3 regions of the Cellulomonas chengniuliangii genome follow, and region 2 is predicted to be linked to each of the others. Evidence: riboswitches for the same ligand, from Rfam matches in the RefSeq annotation. Region 2 holds a riboswitch; each other region holds the start of a gene.
What was found. Region 2 has a riboswitch for S-adenosylmethionine ahead of NP064_RS01285 (DUF1737 domain-containing protein). Riboswitches for the same ligand answer to the same signal wherever they lie in the genome.
Positions count from the first base shown of each region.

Region 1: linked by a shared signal. The riboswitch ahead of NP064_RS00350 (methylenetetrahydrofolate reductase) and the one ahead of NP064_RS01285 (DUF1737 domain-containing protein) in region 2 are both predicted to bind S-adenosylmethionine.
Region 3: linked by a shared signal. The riboswitch ahead of NP064_RS02915 (NADPH-dependent FMN reductase) and the one ahead of NP064_RS01285 (DUF1737 domain-containing protein) in region 2 are both predicted to bind S-adenosylmethionine.

Region 1 covers NZ_CP101988.1:73,489-79,804, forward strand. The annotation lists gene metE (5-methyltetrahydropteroyltriglutamate--homocysteine S-methyltransferase) at 1-699, opposite strand, end outside; gene NP064_RS00350 (methylenetetrahydrofolate reductase) at 696-1,751, opposite strand; SAM riboswitch class I at 1,819-1,916, opposite strand; gene NP064_RS00355 (DNA-3-methyladenine glycosylase I) at 2,024-2,650, opposite strand; gene NP064_RS00360 (hypothetical protein) at 2,692-2,904, opposite strand; gene hrpA (ATP-dependent RNA helicase HrpA) at 3,016-6,316, opposite strand, start outside.
Region 2 covers NZ_CP101988.1:271,580-277,895, forward strand. The annotation lists gene NP064_RS01255 (MerR family transcriptional regulator) at 1-691, shown strand, start outside; gene NP064_RS01260 (small multidrug efflux protein) at 769-1,347, shown strand; tRNA gene NP064_RS01265 (tRNA-Met) at 1,460-1,533, opposite strand; gene NP064_RS01270 (hypothetical protein) at 1,761-2,258, shown strand; gene NP064_RS01275 (O-succinylhomoserine sulfhydrylase) at 2,242-3,543, opposite strand; gene NP064_RS01280 (rhodanese-like domain-containing protein) at 3,540-3,968, opposite strand; partial or broken gene NP064_RS01285 (DUF1737 domain-containing protein) at 3,998-4,198, opposite strand; SAM riboswitch class I at 4,203-4,305, opposite strand; SAM riboswitch class IV at 4,424-4,537, shown strand; gene NP064_RS01290 (aminotransferase class V-fold PLP-dependent enzyme) at 4,579-5,988, shown strand; gene NP064_RS01295 (hypothetical protein) at 6,025-6,316, opposite strand, start outside.
Region 3 covers NZ_CP101988.1:611,669-617,984, reverse strand. The annotation lists gene NP064_RS02920 (LLM class flavin-dependent oxidoreductase) at 1-1,055, opposite strand, end outside; SAM riboswitch class IV at 1,580-1,701, shown strand; gene NP064_RS02915 (NADPH-dependent FMN reductase) at 1,806-2,378, shown strand; gene NP064_RS02910 (flavin reductase family protein) at 2,375-2,962, shown strand; gene rlmB (23S rRNA (guanosine(2251)-2'-O)-methyltransferase RlmB) at 3,066-4,082, opposite strand; gene cysS (cysteine--tRNA ligase) at 4,082-5,530, opposite strand; gene NP064_RS02895 (alanine racemase) at 5,609-6,316, opposite strand, start outside.

The DNA of each region.
Region 1 (6,316 bases), 200 kb from region 2:
GACGGAGTCGGAGACCAGGGCGGGCTCGTCGAGCTGCACCCAGGTGGCTCCCGCGGCGCGCAGGTCGCGCAGCAGCTCCGCGTACACGGGCAGCACGTCCGCGAGCCGGTCGATCGGGGAGAAGCCCTCCGGAGCGCCCTCGGTCGGCTTGGCCAGGGCCAGGTACGTCACCGGGCCGACGATCACGGGCCGGGTCAGCACGCCGTCGGCCAGGCCCTCGGCGAACTCGCGCACCGGGCGGTCGCTCGCGTAGCGGAACTCGGTCTCGGGGCCGATCTCCGGCACCAGGTAGTGGTAGTTCGTGTCGAACCACTTGGTCATCTCGAGCGGCAGGTCCTCGCCGCGGCCGCGGGCGACCGTGGAGTACCCGGCCAGGTCCAGGCGTCCGTCGTCGCCCACCAGGTCGGCGAACCGCGCGGGCACGGCGCCCAGCAGCGCCGTCGCGTCGAGCACCTGGTCGTAGAACGAGAAGGCGGACGGGATGGCGGGCAGGTCGGTGCGCAGCCCCAGCTCGGCGAGGCGGGTGCGGGTGCGACGGCGCAGGTCGGCCGCGACGGCCTCGACCTCGGCGGCGTCGGTGCGCCCGGCCCAGAAGGCCTCGATGGCCTTCTTGAGCTCGCGGCGCGGCCCGATGCGGGGGTAGCCGAGGACGGTGCCGGCCGGGAACTCCGGCGTGGCGGTCGTGTCGTTCGTGGTCATGCTGAGCCCCTCGAGGTCTGGTGATCGGCCTGGGTGGTGGTGGCCTGCGGCCCGTCGGCAGCAGGCCGGGCGCCGGGGCCGGTGGCCCCTCCGCCGAGATGTGCGCCCTCGAGCAGGTCGAGCGCGGCATGGTGGGTGTTGAAGGTGTAGATGTGGACGCCGGGCGCCCCGCCGTCCAGGACGGCGTTGACCAGGTCGACGCCCGCCCGGATGCCGATCCGGTGGCGTGCCACCTCGTCGTCCACCGACTCGAGGCGGGCCAGGAGGTCGCGGGGGACCTGCACGCCGGTGAGCGCCTCGAGCCGGAGCAGCCGGCCCGGGTCCGTGGTGGGGATGATGCCCGGGATGATCGGGATGGTGACCCCCGCCCGCCGGGCCTCCGCGACCATGCCGAGGTACGACGCCGGGTCGTAGAACACCTGCGAGATGGCGAAGTCGGCCCCCGCGCACTGCTTGTCGAGCAGCGCGGCGATGTCCTGCTCCCGGGTGCTGCCGACGGGCGCGTTGCCGCGGGGGAAGGCCGCGACGGCCACCGACAAGGGGCGGACCGTGGCCCGCACCGCCTGCGCCGGGCTCTGGGCCCGCCGCCGGGCCTCGATCTGCCGGAGCAGGGCGACAAGCTCCGCGGCAGTGCGCAGGCCGTCCGGGTGCGGGCTCCAGTCCGACTGGTGGGGCGGCGGGTCCCCGCGCAGGGCGAGGAACGAGCGGACGCCCTCGTCGAGGAACTCCTCGACGACCTCGATGACCTCCGCGCGGGAGGTCCCCACGCAGGTCAGGTGCGCGATCGGGTTGAGCGCCGTCTCCCGCAGCAGGCGGCGCACCAGGCGGCGGGTGGTGTCCCGGGTCTTGCCCTCGACGCCGTAGGTCACCGAGACGAAGTCGGGGCGCGCCGAGCTCAGCGCCTGGATCGTCTCCCACAGTCGCGGCGCCGCGTCCGGGTTGCGCGGCGGGTAGAGCTCGAACGACACCGTCGGGCGGTCCACCACCGCGAGGTGGTCACGAGTGGCGGCCTCGACCGGGTCGTCGGGCCACGCCTCGGGCGCCGCGCTCACCGCGCGCCTCGGTGGCTCGGGCGCGGCACAGCCACGGGACGACAACGATCCATGCAGGTCATGGTCAGCTCCATCGACCCTGGCGGAAGCACCCACACCCGCGATGAACGAGGGGGGTTGCTGCGGCGTCGTCGAGCCAGGTCTCTCGGCCGCTCTGGATGGTGACGCAATGATAGGGCGATATCGCCATGTGGGCAACGCTTCTCACGGGCCGAGATATTGCGGATCCCAGCACGACCGCTTCGGAACGGTCCTCCCGCTACCTCCTGATTTTATCGCGTCGGAGCGGTCGGACCGGGCGCCCTCGACGCCACGACGACCGGGCATCCCGCGAGGTGGTCGTCCACCAGGCCGCACGCCTGCATCGCGGCGTACGCGGTGGTCGGGCCTATGAACCGGAAGCCCAGCGACTTGAGCTCGCGGGCCAGGGCGCGCGACTCCGCGGTCACGGGCGGCACGTCCTCCCAGGCCTGCGGGCGCACGTGCGCGGAGCGGTCCGGGGCGTGGGACCAGAAGACCTCGTCGAGCGAGCGGCCGGACTCCGCCAGCGCCAGCACCGCGCGGGCGTTGGCGATCGTCGCCTCGATCTTGGCCCGGTTGCGGATGATCCCCGCGTCCGCCAGCAGCCGGGCGACGTCCGCCTCGCCGTAGCGGGCGACGACACCCGCGTCGAAGTCGGCGAAGGCCTCCCGGAACGCCGGCCGCTTGCGCAGCACGGTGATCCACGCCAAGCCCGACTGGAAGCTCTCGAGCGCGACCCGCTCGAACAGGGCGCGGTCGCCGTGCACCGGACGGCCCCATTCCGTGTCGTGGTACTCCTCGTACAGCGGGTTGCCGTCGCCGAAGCAGCGCCGCGCGGCGAGGGGCGTCCCAGACGGCGGCGCGGTGTCGGAGGGCATGGCGCCATTCTGCGGCGCCCCACTGACGAGCCGACCGGCGCTCAGGAGGTGCGGCGGCGTCCCATCTTGGGCGCGGCGGCGGAGGTGCGCTGCCGGGGCACCTCGAACCACGCATGCGGAGACCCGGCCGGCACCTTGGCTAGGCCGTCGTGCACGGCGATGAGGATCTCCTCGGTCGGCGGAGCAGGGCTCGACCCGGAGACGCCGTCAAGTGCCTCTCGGTCCGCGTCGTCGCGGTTCGGCCGGGTCGTCATGCGGGCACTGTAGTGCGGAGGAAGAAGGTGTGGGAGCGTCGCCACGCAACCTCACCCGGAGGGCCGCCAAGTTTCGCCCGGTGGGCTCTGCCGGCTCCCAGCACGCGGCCGTCAGGCCTCGGCGAGGGCCTTGCGGATGCGCTTCTCGCTGACCGGCCCGTCCGTGCCGAGTTGCTGCGCGAACAGGGAGACCCGGAGCTCCTCGATCATCCACCGCACCGCCTCGAGCGCCGCCCGCCGGTCAGGGTCGACGGCCTGCGCGTGGGCGGCCGTGGCCTCGGCCCGCGAGACGGCGGCCGCGTGCTCACGGGTCAGCTCGGCGACGGTCCACGCCAGGGAGGCGTCGCGATCGGGATTGCCGGCCGCCTTGGCCAACCGGTGCCGGGCCGCGCGCAGGTACCGGGCCAGGTGTGGGAGCCGCGCGGCGCCCACCTCGGCGACGAACCCGACGTGCACCAGGCGGGCCGCCTGCTCGCGGACGTCCTGCAACGTGGCCAGCAGGGCCAGGCTGCTCGAGCCGCGCACCTCAGCGTCGAGCTCCCGCGCCGCGCCGAGCACCGCCACCAGGTCGGTGACGATGCGGTGCACCGTGTCCTCGATCTGCTCCCGCACGGCAGCCCGCAGAGTGGCGTAGGCGTCGGCCGTGCGGACCTCGGTGGCCGGCCGCCCGGCCAGGTGCTCGGCCAGCAGGTGGTCCACCGCGGCGAGCTGCACGTCGGCCACCAGCGCGTCGGTGCTCGGGTACGGGCTCGCGGCCAGGGTGAGCGCCTGCTGCCCCGACCAGCGGGTGGTCACGCGGGGCGTCGCCAGGGCCGTCTCGCGCAGCAGCAGCCGGCGCAGGCCGCGGCGGTGCTCGACGACCTGGGTCGCCGGATCTGCCATCACTCGCAGCGCGACGGTCCCGTCCGGCTCCTCGACCAGCGCCGGGTAGCCGCGCACCCGCAGGCCGCCAGGGCCAGACGTCTCGACGGTCAGAGGCAGGGCGCCGTCGGGCAGCGTGTCCGGCCAGGTGGTCAGGCCGGTGCGCTCGGGGATGCCGGGGGACGGTGGGGCGGCCGAGGGCGCCGAGCCCGGGGCAGGCGTCACGGCGCGTGAGGCGTCGGGGCTCGCGGAGGCGGGATCGGCGGCGGCAGGGCTCTTCGCGCCGCGGCCGCGCCCGACCTCGCGCATGGCGTCCCGCACGGCGGTGCGGACGGCGGTGCTCACCGCGTCCTGCGTGCGGTGCGCCAGCCGGCGCTGGAGCCCGATGAGGTCCTTGCCCTCCTCGACCACCTGCCCGGCGGTCTCGACGCGGAACGTCATGCGCAGGTGGGCCGGCAGCCGCTCGTCGTCGAACGCGTCCTCGGGCACCTCGACGTCGCGCATCGTGCGGACCGCCTGAGCGAACGCCTGGTGGAAGGACGGCGCGAGCTCGCCCGCGCGCACCGTGTCCTCCCAGCTCGCCAGGTGCTCGTCGAACCACGCGACGACGCCGCGGGCCACGTCCGGCGCGGGGACCAGCTGCACGCGCACCGGCTTGGGCAGCGCCCGGATGGTGGCCGTGACCAGCTCCTCGCGCAGCCCGGGGACCATCCAGCCGAAACCGTCCGGCCGCACGCGGGCCAGCAGCACGAGCGGGATGTGGACGGTGACGCCGTCCGCGTCCGTGCCCGGCTCGAACTGGTAGGTCAGCGGCAGCTCCAGGTCGCCCTGCGGCCACGTCGTGGGGAAGTCGGACTCGTCGACCGCGGCGCCGTCGTCCGCGACGAGCAGCTCGCGGGTGAAGCTCAGCAGCTCCGGGTCCGCGCGCCGCGCCGTCTTCCACCAGGTGTCGAAATGCCGGGCGGAGACCACGTCGGCGGGGATCCGCTCGTCGTAGAAGGCGAACAGGACCTCGTCGTCCACGACCAGGTCACGGCGGCGGGCACGGGCCTCGAGGCTCTCGGCCTCCCGGAGCAGGCGGCGGTTCTCGTGGAAGAACTCGTGGTGCGTGGTCCACTCGCCCTCGACCAGGGCGTGCCGGATGAACAGCTCGCGGGCGTGCTCCGGGTCGTGCTTGGCGTAGAGCACCCGACGCTGGGCGACGATCGGCACGCCGTAGAGCAGCACGCGCTCCATCGCCATCGCGGCGCCCTGCTTGGTGGACCACGACGGCTCGGAGTAGGTGCGCTTCACCAGGTGCTGGGCGAGCTCCTCGGCCCACTCGGGCTGGATGCGCGCCGCGTCACGGGCCCACAGCCGCGACGTCTCGACGAGCTCGCCGGCCATGATCCACGCCGGCGGCCGCTTGGCCAGGGCTGATCCAGGGAAGATGGCGAACCGCGCGCCACGGGCGCCGACGTACTCGTTGCGGCCCCGGCGGTCCGGTCGGCCTGGCGGTCGCTTGCCGCGTTGCGCGGCGGGCGGGGTGACCTCGGTGGCCTCCTGCATGCCGATCTGGCTGAGCAGGCCCGCGAGCAGGCTCAGGTGGATGCGGTCCGCGTCCCAGTCGAGCCGCAGCGTTCCGGGGCCGTCGGCGGTGTCGGAGTCGAGGACTGTCTGGGCTGCGCCGGGGGCGGTGCGCCGGCGGGGACCGGCGGGGGCGGCGGCCTTGCCCGACGGCGCCGCGTCGGGGGCCTTCCGCTGCGGCGGCGGGTTCACCACGATGCCCAGCGGCTTCGCCAGCTCGCGCAGCTGCGTCACCACGTCCTGCCATTCGCGGATGCGCAGGTAGTTGAGGTGCTCCGCCTTGCACAGGCGGCGGAACGCCGAGCCGGACAGGTCCCGCTGCTGCTCCTTGAGGTACTGCCACAGGTTCAGGTACGTGAGGAAGTCCGACGTGGGGTCGGCGAACCGCGCGTGCGACTGGTCGGCCTGCGCGCGCTGCTCCATCGGGCGCTCGCGCGGGTCCTGGATGGACAGGGCGGCGGCGATGATCATCACCTCGCGGGCGACCCCGCGGCGGCCCGCCTCGACGATCATCCGGCCCAGGCGCGGGTCCATCGGCAGCTGGGCCAGGTCGCGGCCCACCCGGGTCAGGCCCGTGCCCGCCTCGTCGCCCGAGCCGAGGGCGCCCAGCTCAGTGAGCAGCTGCGTGCCGTCCCGCACCGAGCGGGTGTCCGGCGGGTCCACGAACGGGAACTTCGCGATGTCGTCGGGCGTGGTCGCGACCCCCACCGCGATCATCTGCAGGATCACCGACGCGAGGGACGTGCGCAGGATCTCCGGCTCGGTGAACTCCGGCCGCGAGGCGAAGTCCTGCTCGGAGTAGAGGCGGATCGCGATGCCGTCCGCGACGCGCCCGCACCGGCCCGAGCGCTGGTTCGCGGACGCCTGCGAGATGGGCTCGATGGGCAGCCGCTGCACCTTCGTGGCCTTCGAGTACCGCGAGATGCGCGCCGTGCCCGGGTCGATCACGTACCGGATGCCCGGCACGGTCAGGGACGTCTCGGCG
Region 2 (6,316 bases):
CGACCGCAGGTACAACGGGTACAAGCAGTACGGCGTGCCGCACCTGGTGCGCCTGCTGAGGATCCGGCGCCTCGCCGACCTGGGGCTGCCACTCGCGCAGGTCGGCGAGGCGGGCGCGGGCGCGACGAGCACGCCAGAGGCGTTGCGGGAGCTGGACGCCGAGCTCGCGGCGAGGATCGAGCGCCTGGAGCAGGCCCGGGCCGACATCGGGGCGATCCTGCGCGACGACGCCCCGGCAGACGCGCCCGCGGGGTTCGCGCCCGTCGCGTCGCACCTGTCGGAGGCAGACCAGTCGATCGTCCACATCTACACCCAGCTCTGGGACGAGACGGCGTTGGTGGATCTGCGGCGCATGATCGAGGTCGACGTCGAGGGCGGCGACGTCGGGGGCGAGATTGCCACGCTCCCGGAGGACGCGGATGAGGAGACACGGCAGCAGCTCGCCGAGCTGATCGCGCCCGGCATCGCGCGGCACCTCGTCGACTACCCGTGGCTGAACGACCCCGCACAGCACCTCTCGAAGGACGAGCACGTGACGCAGCAGACGTTCATCGCTGCACTGACGGAGCTGTACAACCCGGCTCAGCGCGACGTCCTGTCACGCGCCGGGATCCTCGCGCATGAGCTCGCGCAGGCGGAGATCGCGGCGGGCGGAGACGCCGACGAGACACCGTCCCCCGGCTCCGCTTGACCCTGTTCTGAGAACACAGCTTCTACTCGGGCCGAGATCGAGAACCGCTCGATCTCGTGACCCGACAGGAGCCAGACATGACCCCGTTGCAGGAGATCATCAGCAAGTTCCAGGAGCTCGTGGCCCAGGTGCCCGAGATCTTCCAGCCCTTCATCGTGATGCTCGCCGGAGCCGTTCCGTTCGTGGAGGGCGAGGTCGCGGCCTTGATCGGCCTCCTCGGCGGCCTCAATCCCGTGGTCGCCGGTGTCGTCGCCGCAGCCGGCAACTTCATCAGCGTGCTGCTCGTGGTGCTCCTCACGTCCCGGGCCCGCACGGCCGTCGTGACCCGCAACCGGGTCCGCGTCGGAGCGACAGTGGGCGCAGCAGCGCCCGCGGGACACCCAGAGGCGGAGTCAGCCTTCGAGGAGACGGCGCCGGCCAAGCCGCTGTCCAAGGGCCGTCAACGCCTCAACACCTGGATCGTCCGCTTCGGCGTCCCCGGAGCCAGCATCCTCGGGCCCTTCGCCATCCCGACGCAGCTCACCTCCGCGATCCTGGTCGCCGGGGGGACGTCCCGCGCGTGGGTGCTGCTGTGGCAGGCGGTGGCGATCGTCCTGTGGACGACCATCTCCACCGTGTCGATCTGGGCCGCGCTCACCTACCTCGTCGGGGCCTGAGCGGATGGCAGGAGGACCGGGGGCGTCCGAGTACGGCGGCGGTCCCCCACATGCGGCTCCTTGTACACAGACGAAGGCCCGGACCAGTAGGTCCGGGCCTTCGTCTTCTGAGTAGCGGGGGCAGGATTTGAACCTGCGACCTCTGGGTTATGAGCCCAGCGAGCTACCGAGCTGCTCCACCCCGCGTCGGTGGGATCAATCTACGTCATGTTCGGGGCGGCGCGGTCCACGACCCCGCTCTGAAGGGCGCCGCTGCGCCGTCCGGGGGAGGGGGTGCCGCAACGTCGTCACCTCTGGGTAGGATCGCCGGGTGTCCTTGCGGAAGTGTTGTCGCTGAGCTGACGACCTCGCGCGCCTGAGCGGCCTCTCGGCCCCGGCAGCGCACCCGCACGACGCCCACTGAGGACAAGCTCGTGACGACAGCCACGCTCGCCCGCCCCCTGCACGCCACCCCCGCCATGGCTCCGGACGGGCGTGCGCCCGTGGTGTTCCGCGGCGACACCGGCTCGGACGCCGTCACGCTGCTCGCCGCCGCCCGCGCGGACGTGGTGCGGGTGGGCTTCTCCGCCGACGCCCCCGATCGGGCCGCGGTGGCCGCCCTCGTCGCCGAGGTCGAGGACGAGGTCGCCGCCGTGGGCCGGAGCCGCGGGGACGTCGCGGTGCTGCTGGACGTCGAGGTGGTGGTCGTCGCCGACGACGCCGCCGCCCGGGCCAAGTCGGCCCAGCTCGCGTGCCTCGACGCGATGGCGGGCGTCGTGTGGCCGGCCGCGGCCACCCGGGTGGTGACGACGGCCGACCAGGTGCACGCGGCGGCGGCGCGGCTCGCGCAGGAGGTCGGCGCGGACGGCGCCTACGTCATCCCGCTGGCGGGCTCGGCGGGTCTGCTGGCGGCCGTCAGCCGAGCTGGCTGAGGGCCTGCGCCAGGTCGTCGATGAGGTCCAGCGGGTCCTCGAGCCCGATGGACAGCCGCACCGTGGACTCCGCGATGCCGACCTTGGCGCGGCCTGCGGGGCCGAGCTTGCGGTGCGTGGTCGTGGCGGGGTGCGTGACCAGGGACTTCGCGTCGCCGAGGTTGTTGGAGATGTCGACGATGCGCAGCGAGTCGAGCACCCCGAAGGTGAGCTTCTTGGCGACGTCGGGCGTGGCGCCCTCCGGCACGGCGAGGTTCAGGGTGACGACGGTGCCGCCGCCGGTCTGCTGCTGGAGCGCGAGCGCGTGCTGCGGGTGGGACGGCAGGAACGGGTAGCGGACCTGCGCAATGCCGGGCTGCTGCTCGAGCCAGGTGGCGACCTGCAGCGCGGAGGCGGCCTGGTGGCGCACCCGCAGCGACATCGTCTCCAGGCCCTTGAGCAGCACCCACGCGTTGAACGGGCTCAGCGACGGCCCGGTGTTGCGGATCAGGGTCTGCACCGGCCCGTGGATGTACTCGTCCGAGCCGAGGATCGCGCCGCCCAGCACACGGCCCTGCCCGTCGATGTGCTTGGTCGCGGAATACACGACGACATCGGCGCCCAGGTCGAGCGGGCGGGAGAACACCGGCGTCGCGAACACGTTGTCCACCACGACGGTGGCCCCGGCGGCGTGGGCCAGCCGCGTGACGGCGGCGATGTCGACGAGGTCCTGCATGGGGTTGGACGGCGTCTCGAAGAACACCACGTCCGCGGGGGTCGACAGCGCCTCCTCCCACTGCGACAGCACGTGGCCGTCCACGTAGTCGGTGCGCACGCCCCAGCGGGCGAACAGCTCATCGAAGATCGTCACGGTGTTGCCGAACAGGGCGCGCGCGGCCACGATCCGCGATCCGGATCCGACCAGTGCGGCGAGCGAGGTGAACACCGCGGACATGCCGGACGCCGTGGCGTAGGCGGCCTCGGCGCCGTCGATCAGGCGCAGCCGCTCCTCGAACGTGGAGACGGTGGGGTTGCCGTACCGGGAGTACAGGAACCGGTCGGACTCTCCGGCGAAGGCGGCCTCGGCGTCGGCGGCGCGCTCGTACACGTACCCCTGGGTGAGGTACAGCGCCTCGGACGTCTCGTTGAACTGCGAGCGCACGAGCCCGCCGCGCACCGCGAGCGTGTCGGGGCGCAGGGTGTCGCGGGAGACGGTGCGGGCGTCCCAGTCGCCCGGGCCGGGGACGCGCCGGCGGCCGGCGCCCGGTTCGTCGCGCGGCTCGTCGCCCGGAGCGGAGGCGCTCATGGCTGCCGCCACGGCAGGCCGGCGGCGCGCCAGCCCTCGATGCCGCGGTGCCCGTGCTCGTCGAGCCCGCCCTCGAAGCCCTCGAGCACGTTGTACGCGGGGCCGTACCCGGCCGCGGTGGCGGCTGTCGCGGCGCCGATGGACCGGGCGCCCGAGCGGCACAGGAACAGCACCGGCCGGCCGTCGCCGGGGGTCAGCCCGGTGCGGGCCAGCTCGTCCAGGAAGTCGGGGTTGACCTGCCCGCTGGGGTAGCGGGACCACTCGATGAAGGCGACGCCCTGGCCGAGCGGGCTGACGTCGGGGACGCCCACGAATCGCCACTCGGCGTCGGTGCGCACGTCCACCAGCACGGCGTGCTCGTCGGCGGCTAGCAGGTCCCACGCCTCGCGAGGGGTCAGGTCTCCGGCGTACTCGTGGGCGCTCATACGAGCCTCGTCTCGGGCTGCTGGGGCGTGGGGAGCACAACGGCCTGCGCGACGATGACACGCTCGCCGTCGAACGTGGCGGCGGGGGAGCCGTGCAGCACGTACCCCTCGGCCAGCGCCGCGCTCACCCGCTCGCAGAAGGTGCTGTCGTCCGGCCCGGTGAGCAGCCGGTAGCGGTGGCGTGCGGGCTTGTCACCGGTCGTGCCGGGGACGGTTTCGGGTGTGGTCATGTCGCCTCCATCGGTCCTGGCGGTAGCACCCTCGACCGGCACCGGGGGGTGCGCGCGGGTTGCTGCGGCGTCATCGAGCCAGATCTCTCGGCCGCTCTGGATGGTCCTGCGAGAGTACGCCGTAGCCGGGTTTCATTCCAGGTGCCGGACAAGCGGCTCACGATCCGAGACGATCGTCGCGCCTGATGGCACCGGTGCGGGACCGCGTGCTTATCTTGGAGATCAGGTCATGAGTGCCAGCGCACAGCCCCGGCTTGCTGGCCGGCAACCCTCCTCCGCGGTGGGGTGCCCCGGGTGACGACCAGGTCGTGCGCTTGTCGTGCACGACAAGCGCGGGGGTTGGCTCGACAGCTCCCCCCCACAGTTGTCGGAGGAGTGTCATGAAGTCTCTCGCCACCGAGTCCATCTCGTGCCTGGACGAGGCCGCCTCGACCGAGCACCTGCCGCTGCTCGCGGTCGCGGGGGCCGCCACCCAGGTGCCGCTCGTCGACGGCACCTCCCGCACCTACGCCAACCTCGACTACGCCGCGAGCGCCCCCGCGCTGGAGCGCGTCGCCACGCGGGTGGCCGAGGTGCTGCCGCTCTACGCGTCGGTGCACCGCGGGGCCGGGTATCTCTCGCAGGTGTCCACGGCGCTGTACGAGGCGTCGCGCCAGGCAGTGGCCCGGTTCGTGGGCGCCCGTGAGGACGACGTCACGATCATCACGCGCAACACCACCGACTCGCTGAACCTCCTGGCCGGGGTGGTGCCCGCGGCGCCGGACGGGACGCCCGGCCGGGTGCTCGTCCTGGACGTGGAGCACCACGCCAACCTGCTGCCCTGGACGCACGGGCTGGGCCTGGACGCGACGGTGCTGGCCATCGCCGACACCGTCGCCGGCACCCTGGACGCCATCGCCGTCGAGCTCGCCGCCCGCCCGTACGCCCTGGTCACGGTGACCGGCGCGTCCAACGTCACGGGCGAGGCGCTGCCGATCGGCGACGTCGTGCGGATCGCCCACGCAGCGGGCGCCCGGGTGGCCGTGGATGGCGCCCAGCTCATCCCGCACCGCCGGTTCTCCCTGGAGGACAGCGGCGTCGACTACCTGGCGTTCTCGGGCCACAAGGCGTACGCGCCGTTCGGCGCCGGTGTGCTGGTCGGGCGGCGCGACTGGCTGGACGTCGGCACGCCGTACCTCGCAGGGGGAGGCGCGGTGCGCGACGTCCGGACCGATCGCACGCTCTGGCAGCCGGCGCCCGCCCGCCATGAGGCCGGGTCGCCCAACGTCATCGGCGCGGTCGCCCTCGCCGAGGCGTGCGACGCGCTCGCGGCCCTGCCCGATGGCGCCCTCGCCGCCCACGAGGAGGTGCTGCGCGCCCGGCTCGTCGAAGGGCTCGAGACGCTCGACGGCGTTGAGGTCGTGCGGATCTGGCCGGACTCCCACGACCCGGTGGGCGTCGTGACGTTCACGGTGGCGGGGCACGACCCCGGGCTTGTCGCCGCGTTCCTGGCGGCCGAGTACGGCATCGGGGTGCGGGACGGGCGGTTCTGCGCCCACCCGCTGCTCTCGCGCCTAGGCGCCAGCAGCGGGGCCATCCGCGCCTCGGTGGGCGTCGGGACGCCCGGGGAGGCTGTGGACCGGTTGATCGCTGGGCTGGCGGCCTACCTGAAGGCTGGGCCGCGGGCCCGCTACGAGGTGGTCGACGGGTGCTGGACGGTGGTCGACGACACCCGTCCGCTGCTGGCCGTGCAGGGCCTGGACTCGCTCACCGCCACGGCCGCGCAGGCCTGCGGTCCCGCGGTCGACTGATGTCTGGGGTGGCCGGGGGTCGCGTGACGATCCCCGCTAGAGCATCCCGCCCTTGAGGGTGATCGACGCGATGAGGCCGACGGCGCCTAGCACCAGGCCCCCGATCGCCTGCTTGCGCCCAACCGGCGCGTACCCGAACTGGGTCATCTGGCCGGCCCGCTGCAGCCCGAGCCCGGACACGACGATCGCGGCGATCGAGCACAGCAGCACCGGGTTCACCAGGATGCTGACGGCGCCGAGGATGAGCCCAGCGCGGGCGCGGGGGTTGCGCAGCACCGGTGGGGCGTACAGCGGTGAGGCGGGGGGCTCGGGCTGGCTTGACGCGCCG
Region 3 (6,316 bases), 340 kb from region 2:
GTGCGGTCGCGCACGGCCGCGTGGTCCTCCGGCGCCCAGCCCGCCTGGATCGCGCGGGCCTCGTGGACGTCCGGGTACGGGATGGCGCCGTGGCCGCTGCGGATCGACTGCACCCACGGCCCGTAGCCGGCCGCGAGCGCCCGCGCTGCCTGGTCGTCGGCCCCGACCACGACGTCCACCGAGACGATGACGTAGGGCTCCGGGAAGTCAGCGGACGGCGTGAAGGCCGCCCGGTACGCCGCCACCGACTCCAGGAGCGTCGCGGGCGCGACGTGGTAGTTCGCGCCGTACGGCAGGCCGAGCTCGCCGGCGAGCTGAGCGCTCGGCCCCGCGCTGGACCCGTGCACCCACAGCTGCACATCCGTGCCCTCGGCGGGGGTCACTGCGACGGGCCGCCCCTCGGGCGCCCGGTACGTGCCCGCGAAGAACGCGAGGATGTCCCGCACATCGGCGCCGAACCCGTCCCCGTCGCCGGGGGCGCGCCCGAGCAGGCGGGCCTGGAGTGCGAGCCGCGCGGGGTCGTAGGCCGTGGGCCGGACCGGCGGGATCACCACCCCGTCCACGACCTGCCACCTCCCCGCATCACCGGGAACCGGCGTGACCGGGGCGCCAGCCGGCGCCGGGGGCGACTGCTCGGCGGGGGCCACCCCTCCGGCGTCCGCCCGCCCGGGGGGCGTGGCGCCTGGACGGCCCGCGCCGCCCGATCGACCGATGCCCGAGCGGCCGATCCCCAGGTCCACCCGCCCCGGGTGCAGCGCGGCGATGGTCCCCCACTGCTCGGCGACCTGCAGCGGGGAGTAGTTGCCCAGGATCACGGCCGCCGAGCCGACGCGGATGGCCGTGGTGGCCTGCGCGACGAGGGCGGCGACCACGGCAGGGCTGGCGCCGGCCACCCCCGGGTTGAGGTGGTGCTCGGCGAGCCAGTACCGCTGGTACCCCGCTCGCTCGGCCGCCTGGGCCAGGTCGAGCGTGCGGCGCAGCGCGTCGGCCGGGGTGCTCCCGGACGAGACCGGGCTCAGGTCCAGCACGGACAGCGGGACAGGTGGGTGCGACATGGGGTCTCCTCGACCACGGGCGGCATCCAGCGCGGCCGGCTGCTGGCAGCACGGGGCACGGCGCGTTCGCGGATGCGGGATTGGGGAAGGGCGCGCCCTGACGCGACCGCGCACAGCGGCGGCGTGGGAGGGCGGTGCGGGCCGGAGCCCAGGGGCCGGACGTGCGCGCGCCGGCGGTGGCGGTGCGGCTGAGCGCGGGCGGCATGAGCCTCGGCTCGCCCACCGAGCGTCGTCAGACGCGAGGGCGGGGAGGGTGTGAGCCGCTGTCGGGCGGGGATCCGGGCGCGTGCGGGACCTGGACCCCGCCTGCCGTTCCGGAGATCAGCAGACGAGCGTCAACAACAGCGACAGCGCGCGACGGCAGCGAAGACGACATCGCTCAGGCCGTGGCGGCGGTTCGTGGAGGTGCTCACGCGACGGACGTTAGGGCGAACGTCGACGGGCCGTCAACAGATGGGGCGTTTCGGGTCGTGTGGTGAGACACCGGTCGCCCGTCGCGAAGACGGCGTGCTACAACTTGCCGAGGTCTTGAGTGCCAGCGCTCGCACGAGCACAGCCCCGGCTTGCTGGCCAGCAACCCCAGCGTCACGGCGGGGTGCTCCGGGAGACGACCTGGCCGTGTTGAGGGACACGGCAAGCGTGATCGACCTCGACGACCTGCGCGGTCGTCCCGCTCCTCCTCGGTCTGCGTCGAGCCGGGTGGAGGGCGACGCCGCGCACGGATCCGTCGGCACATCCGAGGACCATCAGATGACCACGTCAGCCGTCACCCCGACCACCCCTGCGACCGACGCGTCGAGCGCGTCGCGCTCCCGACTCCACGTCCTCCCCGTCGTCGGCAACCCGCGACCCGGGTCCCGCACCCGGGTCGCCGCCGAGTCGCTGTCCCGGGCGATCGCCCAACGGCTCGGCGGCGGGCTCACCCCCACCGTGGACCTCGCGGACCTGGCGCCCGAGCTCTTCGCGGCGACCCGGCCGGCCGTCGACGACGCGCTGCGCCGGCTGGCGTCCGCGCACGTCGCGGTGGTCGCCACCCCCGTCTACAAGGCCAGCTACACCGGGCTGCTGAAGGCCTTCCTCGACCTGTACGGGGCAGACGGCCTGCGCGGCGTCGTCGCCGTGCCGCTCGTCGTCTCGGGGAGTCCCGCGCATTCCCTGGCCGGGGAGGTGCATCTGCGGCCGCTGCTCGTCGAGCTGGGGGCCAGCGTCCCCACCCGCGCGCTCGCGCTCACGGAGGCCCAGCTCGCCGACCTGGACGAGGTGGTCGCGACCTGGGTGGACGCCCATGGCCCGCTGCTCGACGCAGCGGCGGTCCGCGCATGACCGCCGACACGCCGGTGCGCGCACAGTGCGCCGGGACGCGGGGCCTCGCTGAGGCCCGCCCGGCGGCTCCCGTCCGGGCCCATGACGAGCCGCACCTGTCCCCGGACCAGTACAAGCAGGTGTTCCGCCGCCACCCGGCCGGGGTCGCGGTCGTCACGCTCGCGGACCCGCGCACCGGGCTCCCGGTGGGGTTCACCGCGACGTCGGTGATCTCGGTGTCGGCCGCCCCGCCGGTGCTGGCGTTCTCGATCGCGTCGACGTCCTCGAGCTGGCCAGCGCTCGCCAGGGCCGCCACTGTGGTGGTCAACTTCCTGGGCGACGGCCAGGCCGACCTCTCGACGCGGTTCGCCACGCACGGGATCGACCGGTTCGCGGGCACCGAGCACATCCGGCTCGCCGGCGGGGAGCCCGTGCTCACCGGGAGTCGGACGTGGGTGCACGGGCGGGTGCTCGAGCGCATCGCGGTGGGCGACAGCCACCTGGTGACCGTCCAGGCGATCACCTCGGACACGAGCGCCGAGGGAGGTCCGCTGGTCTACCACGACCGGGCGTACACCCAGCTCGCGGACCACTATGAGATCTGATGTGCGGACGCCCGGGCCGGCCTCGACGGATCGTCGCTGGCCGGCCCGGGCGTCGGGGTCCTGCTGTGCTCGGGGCGCCGCCCCGCTGCGAGGCCCGCGCAGGTCAGCCCTGCTGGGCAGCCCCACGCTGCCGGGCGATCTCGTACAGCGCGATCCCCGCGGCGACGCCGGCGTTGAGCGACTCCGTCGTCGAGGTGATCGGGATCGACACGATCGCGTCGCAGTGCTCCCGGACCAGGCGCGAGAGGCCCTTGCCCTCGGAGCCGACCACGACGACCAACGGGTCGGCGGCGAACGGCAGGTCGGCGACCGGGGTGTCCCCGCCGCCGTCCAGGCCGATGATGAAGCAGCCGGCCTTGCGGTAGGTCTCGAGGGTGCGCGTCAGGTTCGTGACCTTGGAGACCGGGACGCGGGCGGCGGCGCCGGCGGAGACCTTCCACGCGGCGGCGGTCACGCTCGCGGACCGGCGCTCCGGGACGACGACGCCGTGCGCGCCGAACGCGCCTGCGGACCGCAGCACCGCGCCGAGGTTGCGCGGGTCGGTCACGCCGTCCAGCGCCACGATGAGCGGGGCCTGGTCGAGCAGAGCGGCCGCGTCGAGGAGGTCGTCGGCATCGCCGTACTGGTACGGCGGCACCTGGATGGCGACGCCCTGGTGCACCGAGCCGTCGGTGAGCCGGTCGAGCTCGGGCTTGGTGACCTCGAGCAGCGGGTAGCCGCGGCCGGTGGCGATCTGCAGGATCTCGCGGGTGCGGTCGTCAGCCTCGATGCGGGTGGCGAAGTACACCGTCTGGACGGGGATCTCGGCGCGGAGCGCCTCGACCACCGAGTTCCGGCCGGACACGATCTCGTGGGTGGCGCTGACGCCCTTGCCCCCGCGGGTGCCTGCGGCGCTCCGCGAGGTGCGTCCCATGCGGTTCGGCGCGCCTCCGCTCACCGGGCCGCGGCGCTCGGCAGCGGCCTTGCGCTTCGCGGCCGGGTGGTAGGGGCGCTCCTCGGCCTTGGGCGTGGGGCCGCGGCCCTCGAGGGCCTGCCGTCCCTTGCCGCCAGTGCCGACGTGCGCGCCCTTCTTCGAGCCGGGCTTGCGGGTGGCTCCCCGGCGCTGCGAGTTTCCTGGCATCAGTTCTCGACCTCATCACTGCGGTGCGCGAGCGACCAGCGGCTGCCGGTCGCGGAGTCCTCGACGAGGATGCCGGCGGCGGCGAGCCGGTCCCGGATCGCGTCGGAGGTGGCGAAGTCACGCGTGGCGCGCGCTTCGGAGCGGGCGGCGAGCTCGGCGGCGACCAGCGCCTCGAGCGCGTCCGAGTACCCGCGGTCGTCTCCCTGGCGGCGCCACTGGGCGCTGCCGGGATCCAGTCCCAGGATGTCGAGCATCGAGCGCACCTGGACCAACGCGGCACGGGCCTCGTCCAGGTCCTGCTCGGCGAGCGCCGAGTTGCCGGCGCGCAGGTGCTCGTGGACCACCGCGAGCGCGGCGGGCACGTTCAGGTCGTCGTCCATCGCGGTGACGAAGCCCTCGGGCAGCTCGGCCTTGGCCACCTCGTCGTCGTCCACCGGGCCGACCTGCTCGGTGGCGCGGTCGACGAAACCGGTGAACCGCTCCCACGTCGCCTCGGCCTCGCCGAGGGTGTCGGGGGTCCACTCGAGCATGGACCGGTACTGCACCGCCGTGAGCGCGTAACGCAGCACCGCGGGGGGCGTCGTCTCGAGCAGCGTGCTGACCAGCAGCCCGTTGCCGAGGGACTTGCTCATCTTGGCCCCGCCCTGGGTGACCCAGCCGTTGTGCAGCCAGTACCGGGCGAACCCGTCCCCCGCGGCACGGGACTGCGCCTGCTCGTTCTCGTGGTGCGGGAACCGCAGGTCCAGGCCGCCGCCGTGGATGTCGAAGGTGGAGCCGAGGTACCGCCGGGCCATCGCGGAGCACTCGAGGTGCCAGCCGGGACGGCCCCGACCGAACGGGGTGTCCCAGGACGCCGTCTCGGGCTCGCCCGGCTTGGGCGACTTCCAGAGGGCGAAGTCGCGGGGGTCCCGCTTCGTGACGTCCGCGTCGTCGCCGGCGCCGTCGGCGGTGGCCACCATGTCGTCGAGGCGCTGGTTGGTCAGCGAGCCGTACTCGGGGAAGGACCGGACGTCGAAGTAGACGTCTCCCTCGCCCGCGACGTAGGCGTGGCCGCCGTCGACGAGCGCCTGCATCAGCTCGACCATCGCGGGCACGTGGCCCGTGGCGCGCGGCTCATAGGTGGGCGGCAGCACCCCGAGGGCGTCGTAGGCCTGGGTGAAGGCACGCTCGTTGGCCAGCGCCCACGCCCACCACCGCTCCCCGGCGGCGTCCGCCTTCGCGAGGATCTTGTCGTCGATGTCGGTGACATTGCGCACGAGGGTGACCCGGTTGCCGTTGCGGCGCAGCCACCGGACGAGGACGTCGAAGGCGACGCTCGAGCGCATGTGCCCGATGTGGGGGGCGCCCTGCACGGTCGCACCGCACAGGTAGATGCCGACCTCACCCGGGACCACGGGGACGAAGTCACGCACCTCACGGGTGGCGGTGTCGTACAGGCGAAGGCTCACACCGGCAAGGTTACCGGCGCAGGCGGCTCCGGTCGGCGCCGGGACCTCGCGCAGCGTCCGCCGGCGGCCGCCCCGCGCTCACCCGAAGGCCCGCTGCTCGCCGCGGTAGGTGGGCACGACGCGCTCGACGCGGTCGCCGCGCACCAGGTGCACCCGGTCGAACCGCTCCATCACCTCGCCGGCCTTGGCGTGCCGGAACCACACCCGGTCGCCGATGCGCAGGTCGGCGGAGGCGGCGCCCCGGAGCGGCGTCTGCACCTCCCCCGCGCCCTCGCGCCCGGTCAGCGCGAGTCCTCGCGGCGCCACGGGGCGCGGCAGCCGCGAGCCGCTCGCGGGGCCGGAGGCGACGTACCCACCACCGGCCACCGTGGCGAACCCGCGGGCGGGCACGCGCACCACGTCGAGCCCGAAGTAGGCGGCGGGACGCGGCGTGAACGACCGGTAGCCGTCGAAGAGGGTGGGGACGTACAGCCCTGATCCGGCGGTGACCTCGGTGACCACCGGGTCCGCCGCGCTCGTCTCGAGGGACCCGGACCCGCCCGAGTTCACCAGCGCGACCTCGTGGCCCAGCACGTCGCGCACCGCGTCGAGGACCTGGCCCCGGCGCCTCGCGAGGTCGGCCACCGAGGCCCGCTTGACCGCGCGGACGGCGAGGCTCGAGTCCGGCATGCCCGCGACCTGGGCCTCATAGAACATCACCCCACGGACTTCGAGCCCCGGGCGGCGCACGAGCTCCGCGGTGAGCCGGGCGGCGTCCTCCGGGCTGTGGACCGGCGACCGCCGCAC